Regions from separate parts of the Pseudomonas sp. GW821-FHT04D07 genome, predicted to be linked through region 1. Evidence: predicted binding sites of a transcription regulator. Region 1 holds the regulator's gene; each other region holds the start of a gene.
The links. The regulator FliA, encoded in region 1, starts transcription of late flagellar genes. The targets are predictions, from matches to a motif close to CTAAAGTTTNNNNNNNNNNNGCCGNTAA.

Region 1 (4,212 bases):
GACCTACACCCTTGGCCAACTCATTTTGCGGATCTTTTTCGGCAAGGATGGCATCGTGATCATGCTCGATACCGGCAAAACGGTCGACCTGGCTGGCCATCAGCACCAGTTTGAGCAGGTTGCTTTCCACTTCGGTGACCATTTGGGTCACGCGCTTGATCACCTGACCGGTAAGGTCCTGGTAATCCTGGGCCAGCAGAATATCGTTCAGCTCGCTCGACACCGCGCGGGTTTCCTGCTCGCTGCGGGACAGGAACGTCTCGACCCGCCGCGCCAACTCGCGAAACTCCTGGGCACCGACTTCGCGCCGCATGAAACGGCTCCAGTCAGCGCCCAAGGCCTTGGCCTCCACGTTCAGGCCAGTGACCCTCGGGGTCGCACTCTCCACCAGGTCCATGGTGCGGTTGGCCGCGGCTTCCGTCAGCCTGACCACATAGGACAGGCGCTCGGTGGCGTCGGTGATCTGCGAGACTTCCTCGGCCTGCGGCATATGCGGGTCGATCTGGAAGTTGACAATAGCGCTGTGCAATTCGCGGGTGAGCTTGCCGACTTCCAGGTACAGGCCACGGTCACGGGTCTGATTCAGCTCATGGATCATTTGCACCGCGTCGCCAAATCGACCTTTTTCAAGGCTGTCGACCAGTTCGCGGGCATGTTTTTTCAGGGTTAGTTCAAAATCACCCAGTGAAGATTCGTTGTGCTCCATAGCGCCCCCGTGGTGGACTTCATCAGCCGATGCGTTCGAAGATTTTCTCGATCTTCTCTTTCAACGCCTGGGCCGTGAATGGTTTGACCACATAGCCGTTTACACCGGCCTGGGCAGCTTCGATGATCTGCTCGCGCTTGGCTTCGGCCGTGACCATCAACACCGGCAGGTGCTTGAGCTTTTCATCGGCACGCACGTGGCGCAGCAGATCGATGCCGGTCATGCCGGGCATGTTCCAGTCAGTGACCAGAAAGTCGATGCTACCGCTGTTGAGGACGGGAATCGCGGTAGTACCGTCGTCCGCCTCAACCGTGTTGGTGAACCCGAGGTCACGCAACAGGTTCTTGATGATCCGCCGCATCGTTGAAAAATCGTCAACGATGAGGATTTTCATGTTCTTGTCCAATTCGACCTCCAAGCAGTCTTAAACGCGTTCAGCACCTGGACGCGCTGTTCAATCAATTCGGCACAGCACTCAACGACTGCATGGAAACCTCATCCGGCCGAGTCTCCCACAGGGCGTCAAACGCCATGTCGGTCTCGTTCGCAGTGTTCCCGCACTGCCTTCAACGCGCTCGCCACTCCCCCAAACGCCCCCGCAAGCGGGCCGCGCACTGGCTGTGTAACTGGCTGACTCGCGATTCGCTGACCCCCAGCACCTCACCAATTTCCTTGAGGTTCAGCTCTTCGTCGTAGTACAGCGCCAACACCAGTCGCTCACGCTCCGGCAAATTGGCAATCGCATCCGCCAGCGCCGCCTGGAAGCGTTCATCTTCCAGATCGCGCGACGGTTCGAGATGAGCACTCGCGCCGTCCTCGTGCAGCCCTTCATGTTCGCCGTCCTGCAACAGGTCGTCGAAACTGAACAGGCGACTGCCCAAGGTATCGTTCAAAATCCCGTAATAATCGTCGAGACTCAATTGGAGTTCGGCTGCAACCTCGTGATCTTTAGCGTCACGGCCGGTTTTTGCTTCAATTGCACGAATTGCGTCACTGACCATGCGTGTATTGCGGTGCACCGAACGCGGTGCCCAGTCACCCTTGCGCACTTCATCAAGCATCGCGCCGCGGATACGGATGCCGGCATAGGTCTCGAAACTGGCACCTTTGCTCGCGTCGTACTTGGTCGAGACCTCCAGCAGACCGATCATCCCGGCCTGGATCAGATCCTCGACCTGAACGCTGGCCGGCAGTCGCGCCAGCAGGTGATAGGCAATACGTTTGACCAAAGGTGCGTAACGCTCGATCAGTTCATACTGGCTGTCACGTGACGACTTGGAATACATGCGATAGCCACTGGCAGTCATAGAACCGGTCCCGCACTCGTTTGATGCACCAGACGCTCGACGAAAAACTCCAGGTGCCCCCGAGGATTGGCAGGGAGCGGCCAGGTGTCGACCTTCTGCGCGATTGCCTTGAACGCCAAGGCGCATTTCGAACGGGGAAATGCCTCATAGACCGCGCGCTGCTTTTGCACGGCCTTGCGGACACACTCGTCATAAGGAACGGCGCCGACGTATTGTAGGGCCACATCCAGGAAACGATCCGTGACCTTGGTCAACTTGGCGAACAGGTTGCGGCCTTCCTGCGGGCTCTGGGCCATGTTGGCCAGTACGCGGAAGCGGTTCATGCCGTAGTCGCGGTTGAGCAGTTTGATCAAGGCGTAGGCGTCGGTGATCGAGGTCGGCTCGTCGCAGACCACCAGCAACACTTCCTGGGCCGCGCGGACGAAGCTGACCACCGACTCGCCAATACCCGCGGCCGTGTCGATCACCAGCACATCGAGGTTGTCGCCGATATCGCTGAATGCCTGGATCAGGCCGGCATGCTGCGCCGGGCTCAGGTGCACCATGCTCTGGGTCCCCGAGGCCGCCGGCACGATGCGAATCCCGCCCGGACCTTGCAACAGTACGTCGCGCAGTTCGCAGCGGCCCTCGACCACGTCGGCCAGGGTGCGTTTGGGGGTCAGGCCGAGCAGGACGTCGACATTCGCCAGCCCCAGATCCGCATCCAGCAGCATGACGCGCCGGCCAAGCTCAGCCAGCGCCAGGGACAAATTCACTGACACGTTGGTCTTCCCGACGCCACCTTTGCCGCCGGTCACCGCGATCACCTGTACGGGATGCATGCTGCCCATGTTCTCTTCTTACCTTGTCTTGCTTAGACGGAAGGCCACATAAGTGGCTGCGCGTTCACTTGTCGGAACAATGCGTGGCAGACCATCGATGTAGGTAATTTGCAACGTCTGAATACTCATCTCAGCCCACCCGCTTCGACGGGCTGTGGTAGATATCAGCGAACATATCGGCCATGGCTTCCTCGCTGGGTTCTTCCTGCATTTGCACACTGACCGCCCTGGACACCAGTTGATGCCGGCGTGGCAGGTGCAGATCATCCGGAATACGCGGCCCGTCGGTCAGATAGGCCACGGGCAGTTCGTGACTGATAGCCAGGCTCAGCACTTCGCCGAGGCTCGCCGTTTCATCCAGTTTAGTCAGGATGCAACCGGCCAGCCCGCAGCGTTTATAGCTGTGGTAGGCGGCCGTCAGCACCTGTTTCTGGCTGGTGGTAGCCAGGACCAGATAATTCTTCGCCTTGATCCCGCGTCCGGCCAGGCTTTCCAGTTGCATGCGCAACGCCGGGTCGCTGGCCTGCAGGCCGGCGGTATCGATCAGCACCACGCGTTTGCGCAGCAGCGGATCGAGGGCCTGGGCCAGGGACTGGCCCGGGTCGACATGGGTCACCGAGACATTGAGGATCCGCCCCAGGGTCTTGAGCTGCTCCTGGGCGCCGATGCGGAAGCTGTCCATGCTCACCAGCGCGATGTTCTGCGCGCCGTACTTGAGCACGTAGCGCGCCGCCAGCTTGGCCAGCGTGGTGGTCTTGCCCATGCCGGCAGGACCGACCATGGCAATCACACCGCCCTCTTCCAGTGGCTCGATCTCGGGTGTGACAATCATCCGCGCCAGGTGCGCCAGCAGCATGCGCCAGGCCTGGCGTGGCTCGTCGATCCCGGTAACCAGTTCCAGCAGGTCGCGCGACAGCGGCCCGGACAGGCCGATGCGCTGCAGACGGCGCCAGAGGTTGGCCTGCTGCGGCTGACGGCCTTGCAACTGGTTCCAGGCCAGGGAGCCCAGCTGGACTTCCAGCAGCTCACGCAGGCCGTTGAGTTCCGAACGCATCGAGTCGAACACCCGCTGGTCCACCGCCGGGGCGTGCACCACAGGCGCTGGCGCCGGGCGCCGCGGCTCGTCGAAAGTCGGTTCGATCAGCGGCTCGGCGGCGGTCAGCGGCAGGCCGGCGAACAGTTGGCGATTGGTTGCGTTGTCGGTATCGCCGTCACTGCGCAAGCTCAGTTCGGCCTGGGCGGTGACGATACGCGACTGGGTCTTGCGCAGCTCGTCTTCGAGCTCCATGTTCGGCACCCGCGGCGACAGCGCCGAGAGCTTGTAGTCCAGGGCAGCCGTCAGCTCGACACCGCCCGCAATCCGGCGGTTGCCGATAAT
Region 2 (4,212 bases), on a different contig from region 1:
CTGGGTGCCATCGAACAGCTCGAACCAGGCGGCCACCGCCAGCAGCCTGACGGCCAGTTCGATAACCGGTTGGAACGCCGGGTCGTTGCGATCCAGGAACAGTCCCACCAGTGGGTTCGGCGCCAGCCAGAACAGCGCGGCAAAGGCCAGCATGGCGGCCGCCCCGAAAGCGATGCCGACCCTTCCGGCCAGGCGCGCGTCCAGCAGTTGCCCGGCGCCGTAGTGCAGACCGATGCGCAGGGTGATGGCGTAGGAGATCCCCGCCGGCACCATAAAGGCCGCCGAGACGATCTGCAGGGCGATCTGGTGCGCGGCCAGTTGCGTACTGCCCATGGTGCCCATGCACAGCGCGGCAAAGGCGAACAGCCCGACCTCCACGGCATAGGTACCGCCAATCGGCAGACCCAGGCGCCAGAGTTCGCGCAGATACTGCCAATTGGGCCGCGACAGGCCCCGCAGCAAGGGGTAGTGGCGGTACGCCGGGTGCCGCTTGATATGCCAGGCCAGCGCCAGGGCCATGCAGCTGGCGACCAGCGCCGTGACCAGGCCGATCCCCACCAGGCCCAGCTTGGGCAGGCCGAACATCCCGGTGATCAGGGCATAGTTGAGGGCAAAGTTGGCCACGGTGCCGCACAGGCTGATCACCATCACCGGGGTCGCGCGGCCCAGGGCGCTGGTGAACCCGCGCAGGGCCATGAAGCTCAGGTAGCCGGGCAGGGCGAACGGCAGCACCGTCAGGAACTGCGTGGCGGCGTGCACGTTGGTGGGGGTCTGGCCGAACATCAGCAGCAGCGGCTTGAGGTTCCACAACAGCAGGCCGGCCACCAGGGCCATGGCCCAGGCCAGCCACAGCCCGGCCTGGGTCAGCCGGGTCGCGCCTTCGATATCGCCGGCGCCCTGGCGAATGGAGACCAGGGTGCCGACGGCCGCGATCACGCCAATGCAGAAAATCGACACGAACGAATAACTCGCCGCGCCCAGGCCGCCACCGGCCAAGGCCTCGGGGCTGAGTCGGGCCATCATCAGGGTGTCGGTCAATACCATCAGCATATGCGCCAACTGCGAGGCGATCAGCGGCCCGGACAGCCGCAGGATGGCCCGGAGTTCGGTGCGTGCTGAATGCTTCATGATCATCAGGCTCGACAGGTGGAAGGCAGTGAGAACCGTTGATTCTCAGGGTTCCCAGGCATTTGCACAAAGGGATAAAACCGATTGCTCGCATGATAAAAACTCATGCAAGGAGGTTTCTGCTAGGGTTGCCGCATTGCGTTATCGGAGCGCTCCCCATGTCTCGTCGTCTGCCCCCCCTGTATGCCTTGCGCGCTTTCGAAGCGGCGGCCCGCCACAGCTCGTTCACCCGGGCGGCGGAGGAGCTGTCCATTACCCAAAGTGCGGTCAGCCGGCATATTCGTACGCTCGAAGAGCACTTTGCCTGCCGGCTGTTTCAGCGTAACGGGCGCAATCTGCAACTGACCGAGTCCGCGCGCTTGCTGCTGCCGGGGATCCGCGAGGGCTTCGGCGCCCTGGAGCGGGCTTGCAATACCTTGCGCGCTGAAGACGACATCCTGCGCATGAAAGCGCCGTCGACCCTGACCATGCGCTGGCTGCTGGCGCGGCTGAGCCGTTTCCGGCATTTGCAGGAAGGCAATGAGGTGCAGCTCACCAGTGCCTGGATGGATGTCGACAGCGTGGACTTCAACCAGGAGCCATTTGATTGTGCGGTGTTGCTCAGCAACGGCCATTTCCCGCCTGACTGGGAGGCCAGTTACCTGTTTTCCGAGTGGTTGATTCCGGTGGGAGCACCTACGCTGCTCAATGAGCAGCCTTGGGATGCCGAGCGTCTGGCCAGCGTCGAGCTGTTGCACCCGACGCCCGATCGGCGAGACTGGCGCAGTTGGCTGGAGCGCATGGGCCTGTCCGAACGGATCTCCCTCAAGGGCGGCCAGCTGTTCGATACCCTGGAGCTGGGCATGATTGCCGCGGCGCGGGGTTACGGGGTGTCTATGGGGGACCTGCTGATGGTGGCCGAGGACGTGGCCCAGGGACGTTTGAGTTTGCCGTGGCCGACCGCCGTCGATAGTGGTGAGCAATATTACCTGGTCTGGCCGAAAACCCGGCCGGGCGGCGAGCGCCTGCGGCGGCTCAGCGATTTTCTTCAGGGCGAGGTCGCGGCCATGGTCTTGCCCGATGTCGAGCGCCTGGGCTGATACGCTGTTTTTGGCGGCCACTGATATCCGTTCAAATGACTCAAGTATTCGCTGGCGCCGCCGAATCTACCGACATGGAACCGCCGTCCCAAGCGGTTCGCTCATGCCTTGTTCATTGGAAATGTTTCCGCGCGGCCTGACAGTACCCACAGGATTCGCCGCCCGCCCAGGAGCCTCATCATGTCTCGACCTCGTGCCCGTATAGCCTCGCAGCTGGGGTTGGCACTCGCCGTTATCCTGGCGCTGGTGATCAGTGGTAGCACCGTGTTTGCCCTGCGTTCGCTGGACTCGGCCAACCTCGACACCCGCGAGGAACACCTGGCCAGCGAGGCGCGCCTGCTGGCCGACCAGTTGAACACCTTCCACGGCACCTTGCGCGAAAGTACCCAGCGCCTGAGCGGGCTGTTCGAAAAGCGTTTCAGCAGTGGCCTGAGCGTGCGCCCCGAGCAAATGATCGCTGTGGGCAGCGTGCAAGCTCCGGGCCTGTACCTGGGCACTGAGCTGCTGAACAACAATTTCACCGAAGTGGACACGTTCAAGCAGATGTCCGCGGGTGTCGCGACTCTATTCGTGCGTAGCGGTGAAGATTTCGTCCGGGTCAGCACCTCTCTGACCAAGCAGGACGGCAGTCGCGCCATCGGCACCTTGCTCGATCACCAGCATCCGGCCTACCAGCGTTTGCTGGCGGGCCAGGCGTACGTCGGGCGGGCACTGCTGTTCGACCGCTCCTACATGACCCAGTACACCCCGGTGCGCGATGCCGACGGTAAGGTGATCGCTGTGCTGTTCGTCGGTTTCGACTACACCGATGCGCAGAATGCGCAGTTCGACAACCTCAAGCGCTTTCGCATCGGCACGACCGGTTCCCTGGCCTTGCTCGATGAGCAGAAGCATTGGCTGGTGCCGCCTGCCGGGGTGACGGATCTTGCACCGGCAATCCCGGTGGTCGTCGATCTGGTCCGGCAACCGGGCCATGGGCGCTTCTGGAGTGACAAAAGCGAGGATTTCTACAGCGTGGCGGTGACCTTTGAAGGGGGGCCGTGGACCGTAGTGGCGAGCATGCCCAAGGCCGAGATCCGCGCCGTGACCTGGAGTGTCGGCATTCGACTGGTGATTGGCAGCCTGCTGGCCATGCTGCTGGCGGTCGGCGCGGCGATCTGGCTGCTGCGCAGCAAGTTGCGCCCCTTGGGCGACTTGGTGCGCCAGGCGCAAGCCCTGGGGGCCGGGGATTTGAGCGTACGTCTGAACCTGTCCAGTCATGACGAGATTGGCCAGTTGGCCGACAGCTTCAACCAGATGGGGCAGGCGCTGTCATCGATGGTCGAACACATCCGCAAGGCGGCTGCCGAGGTCAGCAGCCGTGCCCATGTACTTACCGGCTTGTCCGGCGGTGCCTATGAAGGGATCGAACAGCAATCCGGCGAGATCAGCAGCATGGCCGGTGCCGTGAAGCAGTTCAGTGCCACCTCGCTGAATATCGCCGACAACATGGGCAATACTGAGCGGCTGGCCCAGGAGAATGCCCGGCAGACGCGCATCGGGCGCACCGCCATGGAGGAGGCCTCGACGTCCCTGGAACAGATCGCCGGTTCCCTCGGCAGCACGGCGCAGGTGATCAACGCCCTGGGGCAACGCTCCGAGGAGATCGGCGGGATTGTCGGGGTGATCACCTCGATTGCCGATCAGACCAATCTGTTGGCGCTGAACGCGGCCATCGAAGCCGCCCGTGCCGGTGAGCAGGGCCGCGGCTTTGCCGTGGTGGCGGATGAGGTGCGTAGCCTGGCGGGGCGTACCCGTGAGGCCACCGAGCAAATCTCCGGGATGATCCAGAGCATCCAGCAACAGACCGATCACGCCATCAACACCATGGAAGAGGGCAATCGGCTGATGCAGGAAGGTCTGTCGCGCAATGCCAACGTGGCTTCGGCCTTGGCGCAGATTGACGAGCAGAGCCGTTCGGCCGGGCAGCAGTTCGCCGTTATCACCACCGCAACCCAGGAACAGA
Region 3 (4,212 bases), on a different contig from region 1:
TCGTGGGCGATCAAGAGGGTGTCCTGAGCCTCCAGACAGCTGTCGTGCATCGCATGAGTAACGTGCTCGGTGCCCAGGCGGATACGCTCGATGATCTTCGCGATTTCGCCGGTCGATTGCTGGGTGCGGCCCGCCAGGGCCCGGACTTCATCCGCCACAACCGCAAATCCGCGGCCCTGCTCTCCGGCTCGCGCCGCTTCAATTGCAGCGTTGAGCGCCAGCAGGTTGGTCTGATCCCAATGGTGCGGATGACCTCGAGTACCTGGCTGATATCCTGAGATTGTATGGCAAGATGCTGCACATCGTTGTTGGTGCTCTGGACAGTGGTGCTCAGTTTTTCAATGGTGCTAATGGTGTGCTTCACCCGATCTGATCCGATGTGGCTCGACGCACCTGACGAGCGTGCCGCCACCGAGGCGGAGGCTGCATTACGGGCCACGTCTACCACCGCGACCGCCATTTGGTTCATCGCCGTGACGGCCTGTTCAATTTCCTGGTTCTGTCGAAGCAGGCCGCGGCTGGACTCGCCAGTCACCGCGCTCATTTCTTCGGCAGCCGATGCCAACTGAGTCGAAGAGTCATCGATAAGGCGGATCGTATTGCGCAAGCTGTCCTGCATGGCCTTTGCCGATTTAAGCAAATTTGAAATTTCGTCATTGCCTACGATCGCAATATCGCTACGCAGGTCGCCACGAGCAATCGTGTCGTTGATCGACGACGCATATTTCAGCGGTACGACAATGCTGCGGGTAAAAAAATAAGCCAAGGTCAAGGTGACCAGCACTGCGCCAAGGATCATTGCGATGCTGAACTTATAACCGTTGTCATACGTTTGCGCCGAATCGATGCCAGAGCGACTCGCCTCATCGATGTTCAGTTGTATCATTTGATCCAGGGCCTGCTGCATTTGCCTGGAAAGCGCCGCGTGCTCGTCCAGTAGAGCCAGGCTCTCGGCGTTACGATCTTGCTAGCTATAGTCGATGCAGATGTCCGCCAGGCGACTTAGGCGCTGAATGCCATCACTGACTAACTTGAACAGTTGCTGACCATGGTCGTCAGTGACGAACGTGCCGTACCCCTGTATTTGTATGAGCAGTGTCGCACGCAGATCCCGGATGTTCTGGATAACGGCGTTCTTGCTCGCCGCGCTGGACTGACCGGCAAGCCGATGGCTTTCAAGCATCAGTTTCAGAGCTGTGGCGTCGATCCGGTCGGCGGCGATGACGCGGACCATCGAATGCTCTTCAACCTCGGCGGCCATGGTACGGATGGCGTGCAGGTTCCATAGCGAAACCACACCAAGGACAATCACCAACGAGGTAATAACGGGAAAACACAGCGCGGCACGAATCGAAACTTTCATATTTCTGAGCAACATCACATTTCCCTATAGGTGAAACTCGTCCACATAACTTCACTACCAGCCCCGTGATAAAAGGCTTCAGCCAAAAACAATCGATTAAGCGAAGCAGGCCCAGAAAGTCGATAACATCATTAGTTAGCGCGCGCCGACTTTGACTCATCGAATTCATGCAGTTCTGGAAAACAACGATTATGTTTCAGCGCGGAATGAAGTAGGCGACGCCTGAGGTCCATCACGACTTCCGGGGGACGCGCGCCGTGCGGAGGGTCTACTACTTGAAGACAAAGTAATAGAAGAGCCAATAGCTTCATGAATATCCTAAAAGCCGCGCAAGACCTCGCCCGATCAACATGCGAATAACCCAACCGCTCCGTAAAGCAAGTGCAACCCGCCCTTTGGCGTTGTTTAATTCACTGAAGAAATATCCACTTCAAGTTGTTGTGATGCTTGCGCCAGACTTTGGATGGACAGATTGTTGCTGCGAGACCTCCGCGCCATCGTCTCTACCCGCGAAGCTATTTCACCTGCGGCTTGGGTCTGGTTACCCAGCTCCTGAGAAATCTCTTCGACGAGGATGGCTGAACGGTGAGCGCCTTCGCGGATATGGTCCATGGCGAGTCCCGCTTCCTTTGCCAGTGCGACACCCTCATTCGCTCGCGTTACCGCTGCCTGCATACTGTCCACGACCTGCGTCGTATGGGTTCTGATGCGGTCGATCATGTCAGTCACTTCCTGAGTGGATTGCGCAGTCCTGGCCGCTAAATTACGAACCTCGTCGGCGACGACGGCAAACCCGCGACCGGCGCTACCTGCACGCGCGGCTTCAATGGCAGCATTCAATGCCAACAGGTTTGTCTGTTCGGCGATACCTCTGATGACTTGAATAATCGAATGCACTTCCTCGGAAGAATGACCAAGGGCGACAATCCGGGTTGAAGACTGATTGACTGCCTGGACGATGCCTTCGACCCCCGCGATGACATTGGCGATCACCTCGCTTCCGTTATGGGCCAGTTGCTCCGACTGATTCGAAAGGCTCTTCGCATTGTTAGCCTGCCCGGCAACAAGACTGATAGCGGCACCCAGGGAATCCAGTGCCTGTGCCATTGTCACAGCGCCAGTCGCCTGGGCGCCGGTACTGTCAGCGATCGACAGAACCTGATCATTCAATGAACGGGCCGACACCTGCAACGTTTGACCCTGTTCACAGCGTTGCATGCACTTCGCTCGCCAATTCACCTGGACATCCTGCAGCAAACTGACAAGACGCCACTCGGCGCCGTGGTTTGCAGCAACAGGCTCCGGCCTGAAATCACCGTTGCCCATCGTCTGAGCCACAGTGACGGCGTGTTCCCAAACCTTCAACAGCTTCGTCAGATACTGGTTTATCTGCCATGACGTCACCAGCAATCCAATGGCCAGTACGGTGAAACCCCACCGGGCAAAACGCTCGTCAGTGCTTAATGCGCCGAATACGGCGACGGCCATCAGCGCCAGTGTCACGGCAGCCAGAACTCGCTTCGTTCGTATACCCATTCGAGATTTCCTGCGAGAGCGATGGACGTTCAGAACGGCTCGTTGGCCATCATCAGGGTGATGGCCCTGTCCGCCACGGCCATCACCGGTGCATTGGTGTTGGCACTGATGATGTTGGGCATCATCGAGGCATCAATGACTCGTAACCCCGTCACACCTCTTACCCGCAGGTCGCCGTGAAGCACGCTCATCGGGTCATGATCGGCGCCCATTTTGCAGGTGCCTACGGGGTGGTAGTTGCTCTCGGTGGTGCGTTTGAGGTACTCCAGCAATGCCTCGTCCGTTTGCACTTCGATTCCCGGCTGAATTTCTTTGCGGATAATGCTGGCCAGTGGTTCTGTCGCAGCGATCGAACGCAGGTATTTGAGCGCTTGCAGGAGGCGCGAACAGTCGCTGGGATCGCTTAGCCAGTTAGGATTGATTAGCGGATCATCACCAGGATGAGCCGAGCGTAAACGCACAGTGCCACGGGACAGCGGCTTAACCAGGTTGGCCATCAGGGTGAAACCATGGGTTATATTTTCTTCATTCTCCATGGGCCACATCACGCCGACGCCGTAGATCTGCAAGTCAGGGTCCAACAGCGGATCCTGCAAGTTGACGAAGGCCATCGTTTCGGCACCGTTCGAGGAAATGGGGCCGTCGTGAAACGCAAAATAACGCAGCGCGTTGCGTAACGCCGGCCATCCTTTGTCCTCACCGTAGTAGCCATAGGCGCCGTTGGTGGTCATCGACAGCAAAGCGGTGTTGTGGTCTTGCAGATTCTCCCCGACCCCCGGTAAATCGACTCGCACGTCGATACCGTGCTGGCTCAGATGCTCGGCAGGACCGATGCCCGACAACATAAGCAGTTTTGGTGTGGCGAAAGCGCCGGCGGCCAGGAGCACTTCGCCGCTGACATGGGCCTGGTCCACTGATTGCTTGAGCTGATACTCGACACCCACGGCTCGATCATTGTCGAACAGGATCTTGTTGACGCGAGCGCCAGTGATGACCGTCAGCAATGGGTTGTCGAGGATCGGTTTAACGAATGCCGTCGATGCGCTGCTGCGCTCCCCGCGCCAAGTAGATGTCTGCAGGTAACCGACGCCGTACAGATCACCGGCATTGAAATCGGACCTGAACGGCAGGCCCGCCCGCTGCATCGTGCGCACAAAAATGTCGGCAGCCTCAACCCGGTAACGGGGATCTGAGACCTTCAGTGGTCCCTCGGCACCATGTGCATCGTTATCGAAACGCTGATTGCCTTCCTGACGCTTGAAATAGGGTAACAAAACGTCCCAGCCCCACTGCGGTTGTCCGAGTGCCGTGTT
Region 4 (4,212 bases), on a different contig from region 1:
GGAAATACCGGACGGCGCACTCGACCAGCGCGGAGTTCGCGCAAGATGCCATTGCCGGACATGCCATGCACTATTGCGCGCTCGGTTACACCGCCATCGAGATTGCGCAAAAACTCGACTTGACCGTGCGCCAGGTCTGCGAACTGGGAAAAAACTACCGCTTCGAACTCAATCACCGCACCGACCACCAGGATGAATAATGCCGTCCCGGCGCCAAAAAAAAGCCCCGGCCAACAGGCCAGGGCTTTTCAGACAAACAACCGATCAGAACAACTTGCGACCCTTGTTCGCCGCAATGCGCATGCGCAGTGCATTGAGCTTGATGAAGCCGGCCGCGTCGGCCTGGTTGTAGGCGCCGCCGTCTTCTTCGAAGGTGGCGATGTTGGCATCGAACAACGACTCGTCGGACTTGCGCCCGGTGACGATCACGTTGCCCTTGTACAGTTTCAGGCGAACCACGCCATTCACGTGGGCCTGGGACGCATCGATCATCTGTTGCAGCATCAGACGCTCAGGGCTCCACCAGTAGCCGGTGTAGATCAGGCTGGCGTACTTGGGCATCAGCTCGTCTTTCAGGTGAGCGACTTCGCGGTCCAGGGTGATCGACTCGATGGCCCGGTGCGCACGCAGCATGATGGTGCCGCCTGGGGTTTCGTAGCAACCGCGGGACTTCATGCCCACATAGCGGTTCTCGACGATGTCCAGACGGCCGATGCCGTGTTCGCCGCCGATACGGTTCAGGGTCGCCAGCACGGTGGCTGGGGTCATTTCGACGCCGTCCAGTGCGACGATATCGCCGTTGCGGTAGGTCAGCTCCAGATACTGAGCCTTGTCAGGCGCGTTCTCCGGGGAGACGGTCCAACGCCACATGTCTTCTTCGTGCTCGGTCCAGGTGTCTTCCAGCACGCCGCCTTCATAGGAGATGTGCAGCAGGTTGGCATCCATCGAATACGGGGATTTTTTCTTGCCGTGACGTTCGATCGGGATGTTGTGCTTTTCAGCGTAATCCATCAGTTTTTCACGGGACAGCAGGTCCCATTCACGCCATGGCGCAATCACTTTCACGCCTGGCTTGAGGGCATAGGCACCCAGCTCGAAACGCACCTGGTCGTTACCTTTGCCGGTAGCGCCGTGGGAAATGGCGTCGGCACCGGTTTCGTTGGCGATTTCGATCAGGCGCTTGGCGATCAGCGGACGGGCGATGGAAGTGCCCAGCAGGTACTCGCCTTCGTAGACGGTATTGGCGCGGAACATCGGGAACACGAAATCGCGCACGAATTCTTCGCGCAGGTCGTCGATATAGATCTCCTTCACGCCCATGGCTTGCGCCTTGGCACGTGCTGGCTCGACCTCTTCGCCCTGACCCAGGTCCGCGGTGAAGGTCACCACTTCACAGTTATAAGTATCCTGCAGCCACTTGAGGATCACCGAAGTGTCCAGGCCGCCGGAATACGCCAGAACGACCTTGTTTACGTCCGCCATGCCATCACTCCACCGGGTTGTACGGAAAGCCGTCGATTCTACCGCTCAAACCGGTGAATTTACAGAGGCGCGACAGCTTAGGACGGCAAAGCGACAGATAATGTCGACGCGGCGACGAAAACAGCCGCTTCAGGAGGTCTTCGCGGCATTCCCCGCGCTGGCCGTGGGCGCGGGAGCAGGAGCCGCGGGAGCCGGCGCGGACGCCTCGGCGACCGGGACACGCTCCAGATGGATATTGACCCGGCGATTCTTCGCCCGGTTGGCCGCACTGTTGTTCGGCACCAGCGGATAACGCTCACCGTGGAAACGCATGACGATGGCCGATTCGGGGATGCCGTTGGCCTTGAAGAAATCCATCACCGCCAGCGCCCGGCGCCGCGACAGGTCGCGGTTGGCCAGGCGATTGCCGGCATTGTCGGAATGCCCATCGAGTTCGATATGGTTGACGGTCGGATCGGCCTTCATGAACTCGAGCATCACCTGCAACTCGGCCTTGGCCTGGGCATCGAGGTCGACACCGGTGCCGGGAAAGCCGATCTGCGCCTGTTTCACTTGCTCGAAATTCTTCGGCAGCAGTTTCGCGGTGCACGCCTGGTAGTCGCTGTAGGCCTTGCTGAACTTCACCGGCAGCAGGCGTATTTCGGAAATACCGCCGTCGCGTGAATAATGCCGGACCAGCGGGCTGCGGCCTTCCATCAGGCCACTGACCAGGCGTCCGGCCTGGCCCTGGGAGCTGTTGAACAGCACATCGCCACTGCCGATCTGCACCGAGCCCAGGTTGATATCACCACGCCCCGGCTGCCACGGCGCCGCCGCCGCCAGCAAGGTCGCTGAACCGCCACCGAGCACGTGGTTGTAGGCTTTCAGGCGAAAGGTCACCTGCTCGCCGGCCCGGCGCACGAACTCACCGGCCCCGAAGTCGGTGATCGGCTGGCTCAGCCGACACTCGAACTTGTCCCCTTCCACCTTCCACTCGATGCTCTCCAGACGGGTCTGGAAAGTCATGGCCATGGCGGGCAGGCTGGCGAACATACTGAGCAAGGCTAAATAACGCTGGCGCACGGGAGGCTCCACTGAATGTCTACATCGTCAAGACAGGCATGCCGATTCCACGCCCTACCCCTGTGGTATCGGTTGGCCGTGGCAAAACTTGATAGCGAGTGCCTGAGGCTGTCTTTTCCGGTAGCATTCCCTTCAGTTCGACCCGCCTGGAATCCCCAATGTCCGACCGCCTGACCCTGCTGCGTCCCGACGACTGGCATATTCATCTTCGCGATGGTGCTGCGTTACCTCACACTGTCGCGGATGTTGCGCGCACCTTCGGCCGCGCCATCATCATGCCCAACCTGGTGCCACCGGTGCGCAACGCCGAGGAAGCCGACGCCTATCGCCAGCGCATTCTCGCTGCGCGTCCGGCCGGCAGCCGCTTCGAACCGTTGATGGTGCTCTACCTCACCGACCGGACCCAGCCCGAGGAAATCCGCGCCGCCAAGGCCAGCGGTTTTGTCCACGCCGCCAAGCTCTACCCGGCCGGCGCGACCACCAACTCGGACTCCGGCGTCACCAGCATCGACAAGATTTTCCCGGCCCTGGAAACCATGGCCGAAGTCGGCATGCCATTGCTGATCCATGGTGAAGTCACCCGTGGCGAGGTCGATGTGTTCGACCGCGAGAAACTTTTCATCGACGAGCATATGCGCCGTGTCGTCGAGCGTTTCCCGAGCCTGAAGGTGGTGTTCGAACACATCACCACGACGGATGCGGTGCAGTTTGTCAGCGAGGCCTCGGCCAACGTCGGCGCGACCATCACCGCCCATCACCTGCTGTATAACCGCAACCACATGCTGGTGGGCGGGATCCGCCCGCACTTCTACTGCCTGCCGATCCTCAAGCGCGGCACGCACCAGGAAGCCCTGCTGACGGCGGCGACCAGCGGCAATCCGAAGTTTTTCCTCGGCACCGACTCGGCGCCCCACGCCCAGCATGCCAAGGAAGCCGCTTGCGGCTGCGCCGGCTGCTACACCGCCTATGCCGCGATCGAGTTGTATGCCGAAGCCTTCGAACAGCGCAACGCGCTGGACAAGCTCGAAGGTTTCGCCAGCCTGCATGGCCCGCGGTTCTACGGCCTGCCGGCGAACACCGAACAGATCACCCTGGTCCGTGAAGAATGGACCGCCCCGACCAGCCTGCCATTCGGCGAGCTGTCAGTCATTCCGCTGCGCGCCGGTGAAAAACTGCGCTGGCGCCTGCTGGAGAAAACGCTGTGAGTGAAGAGCATTTCGACGACGAACAAGAAGGCAATGGCGGCGGTACCGGTTCCCGGCACCCGATGGCCGCACGCTTTCGTGGCTACCTGCCGGTTGTCGTCGATGTCGAGACCGGAGGTTTCAACGCCGCCACCGACGCCCTGCTGGAAATCGCCGCGACCACCATCGGCATGGACGAAAAAGGCTTTGTGTTCCCGGAGCACACCTACTTCTTCCGCGTCGAGCCGTTCGAAGGCGCCAATATCGAAGCCGCAGCCCTGGAGTTCACCGGGATCAAGCTCGATCACCCACTGCGCATGGCCGTCAGCGAAGAAGCCGCGCTGACCGACATTTTCCGTGGTGTGCGCAAGGCCCTGAAGGCCAACGGTTGCAAACGCGCGATCCTGGTCGGTCACAACAGCAGCTTCGACCTGGGCTTCCTCAACGCCGCCGTGGCGCGGCTGGACATGAAACGCAACCCGTT

Region 2: AC07T0_RS04855 (methyl-accepting chemotaxis protein) is a predicted target of FliA. The motif match lies at 2,247-2,274, and genes of this name have one in related genera.
Region 3: AC07T0_RS29790 (methyl-accepting chemotaxis protein) is a predicted target of FliA. The motif match lies at 2,534-2,561, and genes of this name have one in related genera.
Region 4: AC07T0_RS29080 (flagellar protein MotY) is a predicted target of FliA. The motif match lies at 2,610-2,637, and genes of this name have one in related genera.

What each region holds. Positions count from the first base shown of each region.
Region 1 covers NZ_JBWKTH010000001.1:646,589-650,800, reverse strand. Annotated here, with positions in the region: gene AC07T0_RS03075 (protein phosphatase CheZ) at 1-706, opposite strand, end outside; gene AC07T0_RS03070 (chemotaxis response regulator CheY) at 729-1,100, opposite strand; gene fliA (RNA polymerase sigma factor FliA) at 1,273-2,013, opposite strand; gene fleN (flagellar synthesis regulator FleN) at 2,010-2,843, opposite strand; gene flhF (flagellar biosynthesis GTPase FlhF) at 2,965-4,212, opposite strand, start outside.
Region 2 covers NZ_JBWKTH010000002.1:272,045-276,256, reverse strand. Annotated here, with positions in the region: gene AC07T0_RS04865 (NorM family multidrug efflux MATE transporter) at 1-1,134, opposite strand, end outside; gene AC07T0_RS04860 (LysR substrate-binding domain-containing protein) at 1,287-2,207, shown strand; gene AC07T0_RS04855 (methyl-accepting chemotaxis protein) at 2,388-4,212, shown strand, end outside.
Region 3 covers NZ_JBWKTH010000042.1:19,839-24,050, reverse strand. Annotated here, with positions in the region: partial or broken gene AC07T0_RS29800 (methyl-accepting chemotaxis protein) at 14-799, opposite strand; gene AC07T0_RS29795 (MCP four helix bundle domain-containing protein) at 968-1,378, opposite strand; gene AC07T0_RS29790 (methyl-accepting chemotaxis protein) at 1,769-2,470, opposite strand; gene AC07T0_RS29785 (GMC family oxidoreductase) at 2,929-4,212, opposite strand, start outside.
Region 4 covers NZ_JBWKTH010000039.1:33,862-38,073, reverse strand. Annotated here, with positions in the region: gene AC07T0_RS29090 (hypothetical protein) at 1-200, shown strand, start outside; gene AC07T0_RS29085 (argininosuccinate synthase) at 265-1,482, opposite strand; gene AC07T0_RS29080 (flagellar protein MotY) at 1,612-2,544, opposite strand; gene pyrC (dihydroorotase) at 2,703-3,749, shown strand; gene rnt (ribonuclease T) at 3,746-4,212, shown strand, end outside.